Regions from separate parts of the Kocuria sp. LUK genome, predicted to be linked through region 1. Evidence: predicted binding sites of a transcription regulator. Region 1 holds the regulator's gene; the other holds the start of a gene.

What was found. Region 1 encodes HrcA, which represses chaperone genes, less so after heat shock. Its sites were predicted from a motif close to TTNGCACTCGNNNNNNNCGAGTGCNAA; they were not measured.
Region 2: groL (chaperonin GroEL) is a predicted target of HrcA. The motif match lies at 1,828-1,854, and genes of this name have one in related genera.

Annotation. Positions count from the first base shown of each region.
Region 1 is NZ_JAJMZI010000001.1:175,424-178,790, reverse strand. Features, by position in the region: gene dnaJ (molecular chaperone DnaJ) at 1-1,103, opposite strand, end outside; gene hrcA (heat-inducible transcriptional repressor HrcA) at 1,183-2,196, opposite strand; gene LQU92_RS00790 (DUF3097 domain-containing protein) at 2,407-3,270, shown strand.
Region 2 is NZ_JAJMZI010000003.1:36,450-39,816, reverse strand. Features, by position in the region: gene groL (chaperonin GroEL) at 1-1,622, opposite strand, end outside; gene LQU92_RS05810 (GNAT family N-acetyltransferase) at 1,875-2,519, opposite strand; gene LQU92_RS05805 (hypothetical protein) at 2,564-2,794, opposite strand; gene LQU92_RS15230 (DUF3263 domain-containing protein) at 2,791-3,201, opposite strand; gene LQU92_RS05795 (SDR family oxidoreductase) at 3,198-3,367, opposite strand, start outside.

The DNA.
Region 1 (3,367 bases):
CCGGCCGGGGAGTTCAGCGTGGTGCCGGTGGACTGCTCCTCGCCGCGCAGCCGGGCGAGCTGCTCGAGGAGCTCGCGCTGCTCGTCGTCGAGCCCGGAGGGGGTCTCGACCTCGAGGTGGACGTGCAGGTCGCCGCGGCCCCCGCCGCGCAGGCGGGTGGCGCCGAGGTCGTGGAGGGTGACGGTGTGCCCCGTCTGCGTGCCGGGCTCCACCGAGAGCGCGCGCTCGCCGTCGAAGGTCTCCAGCGTCAGCGTGGTCCCCAGCGCCGCAGAGGTCATGGGCAGGCGCACGCGGGCGTGCAGGTCGTCGCCCTGCCGCTCGAAGGTGGGGTCGGGGTCGACCTTGAGCTCGACGTAGAGGTCGCCGTTGGGGCCCCCGGCGGTGCCGGCCTCGCCCTGGCCCGAGAGCCGGATCCGGTTGCCGGTGGAGACCCCGGCCGGGATCTTGACGGTCAGCGGGCGGCGGTCGCGCACGCGGCCCTCGCCGTAGCACTCGTGGCAGGGGTGCTTGATGACGGTGCCGAAGCCCTGGCAGGTGGCGCACGGGGCGGCGGTGACGACGGTGCCGAGGATGGACTGGACCTGGCGCTGGACCTGCCCGGAGCCGTGGCAGACCTCGCAGGTCTCGGGCTGGGTGCCCTCCTGGCAGCACGTGCCGTTGCACGTGGGGCACACCACCGCCGTGTCGACCGTGATCTTCTTCTCGGTGCCGAAGACGGCGTCGCGCAGGGACACGCGCACGTTGATCAGCGCGTCCTGTCCCTGGCGGGTGCGGGAGGCCGGGCCGCGGCGGCCCGCCCCGGCGCCGCCGGCGCCCTGGAAGAAGGTGTCGAAGATGTCCTGGAAGCCGAAGCCGGTGCCGGGGAAGCCCCCGCCGAAGCCGGTGTCGGTGCCGTTCTCGTTGCCGGTGGCGTCGTAGACGCGCCGCTTCTCGGGGTCGGAGAGGACGTCGTGGGCGTGGGAGACGCGCTTGAACTCCTCGGCGGCCTCGGTGCCGGGGTTCACGTCCGGGTGCAGCCGGCGGGCCTTCTTCCGGTAGGCCTTCTTGATCTCCTCCGGGCTGGCGTCGCGGGACACGCCCAGGGTTTCGTAGTGATCGCTCACCGTGGTCCGTTCTGTCGGGTCGATCGGGATGCTGGTCGGGTGCTGCGCGGGGGCCGGCGGGGGCCGGGGCCCGCGGGGGTCAGCCCCCGAGGATACGGGAGAGGTAGCGGGCCACCGCACGCACGGCGGCCATGGTGGACGGGTAGTCCATGCGCATGGGCCCCACCACGCCCACCTTGGACTGGGCCTGCGGGCCGTAGCCGGTGGCCACCACGGCGGCCTCGGCCAGCGGGTCCACGGCGCTGGGGGCGCCGATGCGCACCGCGACCCCGCGGGCGTCCTGCTCCATCTCGGAGAGCAGCCGGAGCATGACCACCTGCTCCTCGAGGGCCTCCAGGACCGGCCCGATGCTCAGGTGGAAGTCCCCGGTGGCGCGGGCGAGGTTCGCGGTCCCGGCCATGGCCATGCGGTGCTCGGTCGAGCCCGCGGCGAGCGCGGAGACGGTCTCGGCGACGGCGGCGAGGGCGGGGCGCAGGGCGGGGGGTGCGGTGGCGGCGGCGAGCTCGAGGGCGTCGTGGACCTCGGTGAGGGTGCGGCCGGTGGTGGCGGCGAGGACGCGGGCGCGCAGCTCGAGGAGGGTGTCCTCGTCGAGGGGTGCGGGGACGGCGGCGACGCGCTGGACGACGCGGCCGTTGGTGGGGATGAGGACGACGAGGACCTGGCCGGCGCCGAGGTCGACGAGCTCGACGTGGCGGACGGTGACGCCGGAGGCGTGGGGGTACTGGACGACGGCGACCTGGTGGGTGAGCTGGGCGAGCAGGCGCACGGTGCGCTCCATGACGTCGTCGATGTCGGCGGCGTCGTCGAGGAGGCTCTGGATGGCGCGGCGTTCGGGGCCGGAGAGGGGCTTGACGGCGGCGATGCGGTCGACGAAGGTGCGGTAGCCCTTGTCGGTGGGGATGCGCCCGGAGCTGGTGTGGGGGGCGGCGATGAGGCCCTCCTCCTCGAGGGCGGCCATGTCGTTGCGGACGGTGGCGGAGGAGACGCCGAGCCGGTGGCGCTCGACGAGGGCCTTGGAGCCGACGGGTTCGCGGTAGCGGACGTAGTCCTCGACGATGGCCTGCAGGACCTGCAGGCGTCTGGGCTGGTTCACGTCGCGCTCCTTCCCCGGTCCCGGTCCGGCGCCCGTCGGTGGCGGTGGGTGGTCCCGGCGCGGGGCCGGGTCTGGCACTCGGGCGCGCACAGTGCCAGTTTCCCCAGTGTAGCCCCCGGGCGGGGGGCGGGGGCACGGGGTGTGGCCTGGTACGCTTCCGGCCGGTCCGCGGCCCCGTTGCCCGTGCGCGGGCCGGGAAGGGATGGACGGATGAGCACCTATGGATGGGGGCCGCGCTCCCTCGACGACGACGCCCTCGCGCGGCGGCGGCCGGTCTCGGCGGAGGTGCCGGTGGAGCCGGGGCTGCTGCTGGAGGACGTGGGCACGGGGTGGGTCGGTGCCGTGGTGTCCCTGGAGACCATCGGGGGGATGCGGGTGATGGGGCTGGAGGACCGCCGGGGGCGGGTGAAGGCGTTCCCGCTGGGTCCGGGGTTCCTCCTGGAGGGCGAGCCCGTCGTCGTCGTGGAGCCGCGCCGGGCGGCGGGGCCGCGGCGGCCGGCGCGCACCCGGTCGGGGTCGGTGGCGGTGGAGGGCCTGCGGGCCTCGACGGCGAAGGCCTCGCGGGTGTGGGTGGAGGGCTACCACGACGCGGAGCTCGTGGCGAAGGTGTGGGGCCACGACCTGGCGGTGGAGGGGATCGTGGTGGAGCCGCTGCACGGGGTGGACGACCTGCCGGCGGCGGTGCGGGAGTTCGGGCCGGGTCCGGGGCGGCGGCTGGGGGTGCTGGTGGACCACCTGGTGGCGGGGTCGAAGGAGTCGCGGATCGCGGCGGAGACGATGCGGGTGCCGGGGGCGGCGGGCAACGTGCTGGTGCTGGGCCACCCGTACGTGGACATCTGGCAGGCGGTGCGGCCGCGGGTGCTGGGCTTCGAGGCGTGGCCGGAGGTGCCGCGGGGCACGGACTGGAAGACGGGCACGGCGGCGGCGCTGGGGTGGCCGCACCGGGAGCCCGGGGACCTGGGGCGGGTGTGGCAGCACATCCTCTCGCGGGTGGAGACCTACGCGGACCTGGAGCCGGCGCTGCTGGGGCGGGTGGAGGAGCTCATCGACTTCCTGACGGCCCCGGGGGCCTGAGCGGGCTCGCGGCGCGCCACGTCACATTCGCACACCTGTGGTGCGGGGCACGGCGCGGCGGCGGGGGCGGCCGCTAGCATGGGGGCACCACCTGTCG
Region 2 (3,367 bases), on a different contig from region 1:
CCGCCCATGCCGCCCATGGCGTCCTCGCCGCCGGCGCCGGCGCCCGCGGGCTCCGGCTTGTCGGCGACGACGGCCTCGGTGGTCAGGAACAGCCCGGCGATGGACGCCGCGTTCTGCAGGGCGGAGCGGGTGACCTTGACCGGGTCGGCGACGCCGGCGGCCATGAGGTCCTCGTACTCGCCCGTGGCGGCGTTGAGGCCGTGGCCCTGGTCGAGCCCGCGGACCTTGTCGACCACGACGCCGGCCTCGAGGCCCGCGTTGAGGGCGATCTGCTTCAGCGGGGCGTCGATGGCGACCTTGACGATGTTGGCGCCGGTGGCCTCGTCGCCGGTGAGCTGCAGCTTCTCGAAGGCCTTCTGGCCGGCCTGGATCAGGGCCACGCCGCCGCCGGCGACGATGCCCTCCTCGACGGCCGCCTTCGCGTTGCGCACGGCGTCCTCGATGCGGTGCTTGCGCTCCTTGAGCTCGACCTCGGTCGCGGCACCGGCCTTGAGCACGGCCACGCCGCCGGCCAGCTTGGCCAGGCGCTCCTGCAGCTTCTCGCGGTCGTAGTCCGAGTCGGAGTTGGCGATCTCGGCGCGGATCTGGGCCACGCGGCCCTCGATCTCCTCGGCGGTGCCGGCGCCGTCGACGATGGTGGTCTCGTCCTTGGTCACGACGACCTTGCGGGCCTGGCCGAGCAGGTCGAGGGTGGCGGTCTCGAGGGAGAGGCCGACCTCCTCGGTGATGACCTGGCCGCCGGTGAGGATCGCGATGTCGGCCAGCTGGGCCTTGCGGCGGTCGCCGAAGCCCGGGGCCTTGACGGCCACGGACTTGATGGAGCCGCGCATCTTGTTGAGCACCAGCAGGGCCAGGGCCTCGCCCTCGACGTCCTCGGCGATGATCAGCAGCGGCTTGCCGGCCTGCATGACCTTCTCCAGGACGGGGACCAGGTCCTTGACGGCGGAGATCTTGGAGTTGACGACGAGGACGTAGGGGTCCTCGAGGACGGCCTCCTGGCGGTCCGCGTCGGTGACGAAGTAGCCGGAGAGGTAGCCCTTGTCGAAGCGCATGCCCTCGGTCAGCTCGAGGTCCAGCCCGAAGGTGTTGGACTCCTCGACCGTGATCACGCCCTCCTTGCCGACCTTCTCCATCGCCTGGGCGATGAGGCGGCCGATCTCGGCGTCGCCGGCGGAGATGGACGCGGTGGCGGCGATCTGGTCCTCGGTCTCGACCTCCTTGGCGGAGGTGAGCAGCTCCTCGGTGACGGCCTCGACGGCCTTCTCGATCCCGCGCTTGAGGCTCAGGGGGTCGGCGCCCGCGGCGACGTTGCGCAGGCCCTCCTTGACGAGCGCCTGGGCCAGGACGGTCGCGGTGGTGGTGCCGTCACCGGCGACGTCGTCGGTCTTCTTGGCGACCTCCTTGACGAGCTCGGCGCCGATCTTCTCGTAGGGGTCCTCGAGCTCGATCTCCTTGGCGATGGACACGCCGTCGTTGGTGATCGTCGGGGCGCCCCAGGCCTTCTCGAGCACGACGTTGCGGCCGCGCGGGCCGAGGGTGACCTTGACGGCGTCGGCGAGGGTGTTCAGGCCGCGCTCGAGACCGCGGCGGGCCTCTTCGTCGAAAGCAATCATCTTTGCCATGGAACTTCGTCCCTCCTGGACGGTAGACAAACGGTCGGCCTCCACGGTGCCCGCGACGGACGGCGCGCACGGCACCGGTCTCTTCCCGGGGCCGCACGACACCTCACCGTGGTGGCTGAGTTCCCACTCGCGCGCCCGTGACGCCGGGGCCGGCCCGGGGACCGGGTCCGCTGGCAGTCCACGCGACTGAGTGCTAATCGCAATCTTGGCACTCGTCCGGGGAGAGTGCAAACCCCATTGAGCCCTCCGGGCTCAGGTGTCGCCCGGGGCCGGCGACGACGCCGCGCCGGCCCCGCCCGGCCCCTGCCACTCCTCCCGGAGGACCCCGAAGAAGAGCCGGTCGTGGAACTGCCCGGCGACCTTGCGGGCCCGGCGGAAGCGGGCCTCCTCGGTGAGGCCGAGCTTGCGCGCGACCCGGCACATGCCCTCGTTGCCGGTCCACGTCTCGAGGTCGAGCCGGTGGGAGTCCGAGCGGGCGAAGAGGTGGTCGATCCACAGCCGCAGGGCCTCGGTGCCCCAGCCGCCGCGCCAGTGCTCCGGGGAGTAGATCGTGATCCCCAGCGAGCGCAGCGGCAGCAGGTGGGTGCCGGTGCCGGGGTCCTCGGTGGGCTTCTCGGTCCAGTACCAGGAGACCTGCCCGATGAACCGGTCGTCGCGGGCGTCGGCGACGACCATGGTCTCGCGCGGGTCCGGCCAGTCGGCCTGCTCGACGTGCCCGCGCAGCACCGTCAGCCAGCGCTGCGCGGACTCGGCGGTGAAGTTGGGGTAGAAGGGCCCGTCGGTGCGCTGCCACGCGTGCTCGCCGCCGTCCTCCGGGGGCACGATCCAGGCCTCGTAGGCGGCCAGGTCCGCCTCGGTCCAGTCCCGCAGGCGCACTCTCTCGCCGTCGATCCGCACAGGTCGGTCCTCTCGTGGGGCGGGTGGGCTGCTGCGGCCCGGGGTCAGGGCGCGGCCGGCCCCGTGGCGGCGGGACGGGGCGCGGCGGGCCCGGCGGCACCGAGACCGGGCCCGGCCGCCCACGCGCCGACCCCGAGGGTCAGGACCCCGGCGAGCACGATCGCGGTGAGCTCCCCGGCCCCGACCCGGACGGCGGCCGGCTCGGCGCGGTGCGCGCCCTGGCGCGGACCGCCCTCGGGGACGTCGTCGAACTCGTCGCGGGCGGGCACGCTCATCCGGCGTCCCCCCGCTGCCGGCGCAGCCGCGCCACCAGCATGGGGTCGTGGGCGAGCGCGGCCCGGCTGTCGAGCAGCACGTTGAGCCGCTGGTAGTAGCGGGTCGGCGAGAGGTTCAGCCGGCGCCGGATCTCCATCTCCTTGGCGCCCTGGTACTTCCACTGCAGGTTCTCCAGGGCGAGGATCTGCCGGTCGAGCTCGTCCAGGCCCTCCGGCCCGCCGGCGTCCTGCTCCCCGTCCGTGCGCCCGTCCGCGGCGGGGTGCTCCGGGGCGGGGTGCTCCTCCGGGGCGGGGTGCTCCTCCGCGGCGGCGTGGCCCTCCGCGCCGGGAGGCTCCCCCGGGCCGGCGTGCTCCTGCGGGTCCGGGGCCTCCCCCGGACCCGCGGGCCCTGGCCGCTGCCCGCTCACCGCTGCTCGGACCGGGGGCGGACCGAGACCGTGGTCAGCTGCGCGTCCTCGCCGGCGTCCACGACGGCGCGCACCGCGGCGGCCACCGACTCCGGGCGCAGGTAGCGCTCGGGCTCGTAGGGGTTGCCGAGCCCGGCCTGGATCTCCTGCTGCATCTGCGTGTCCA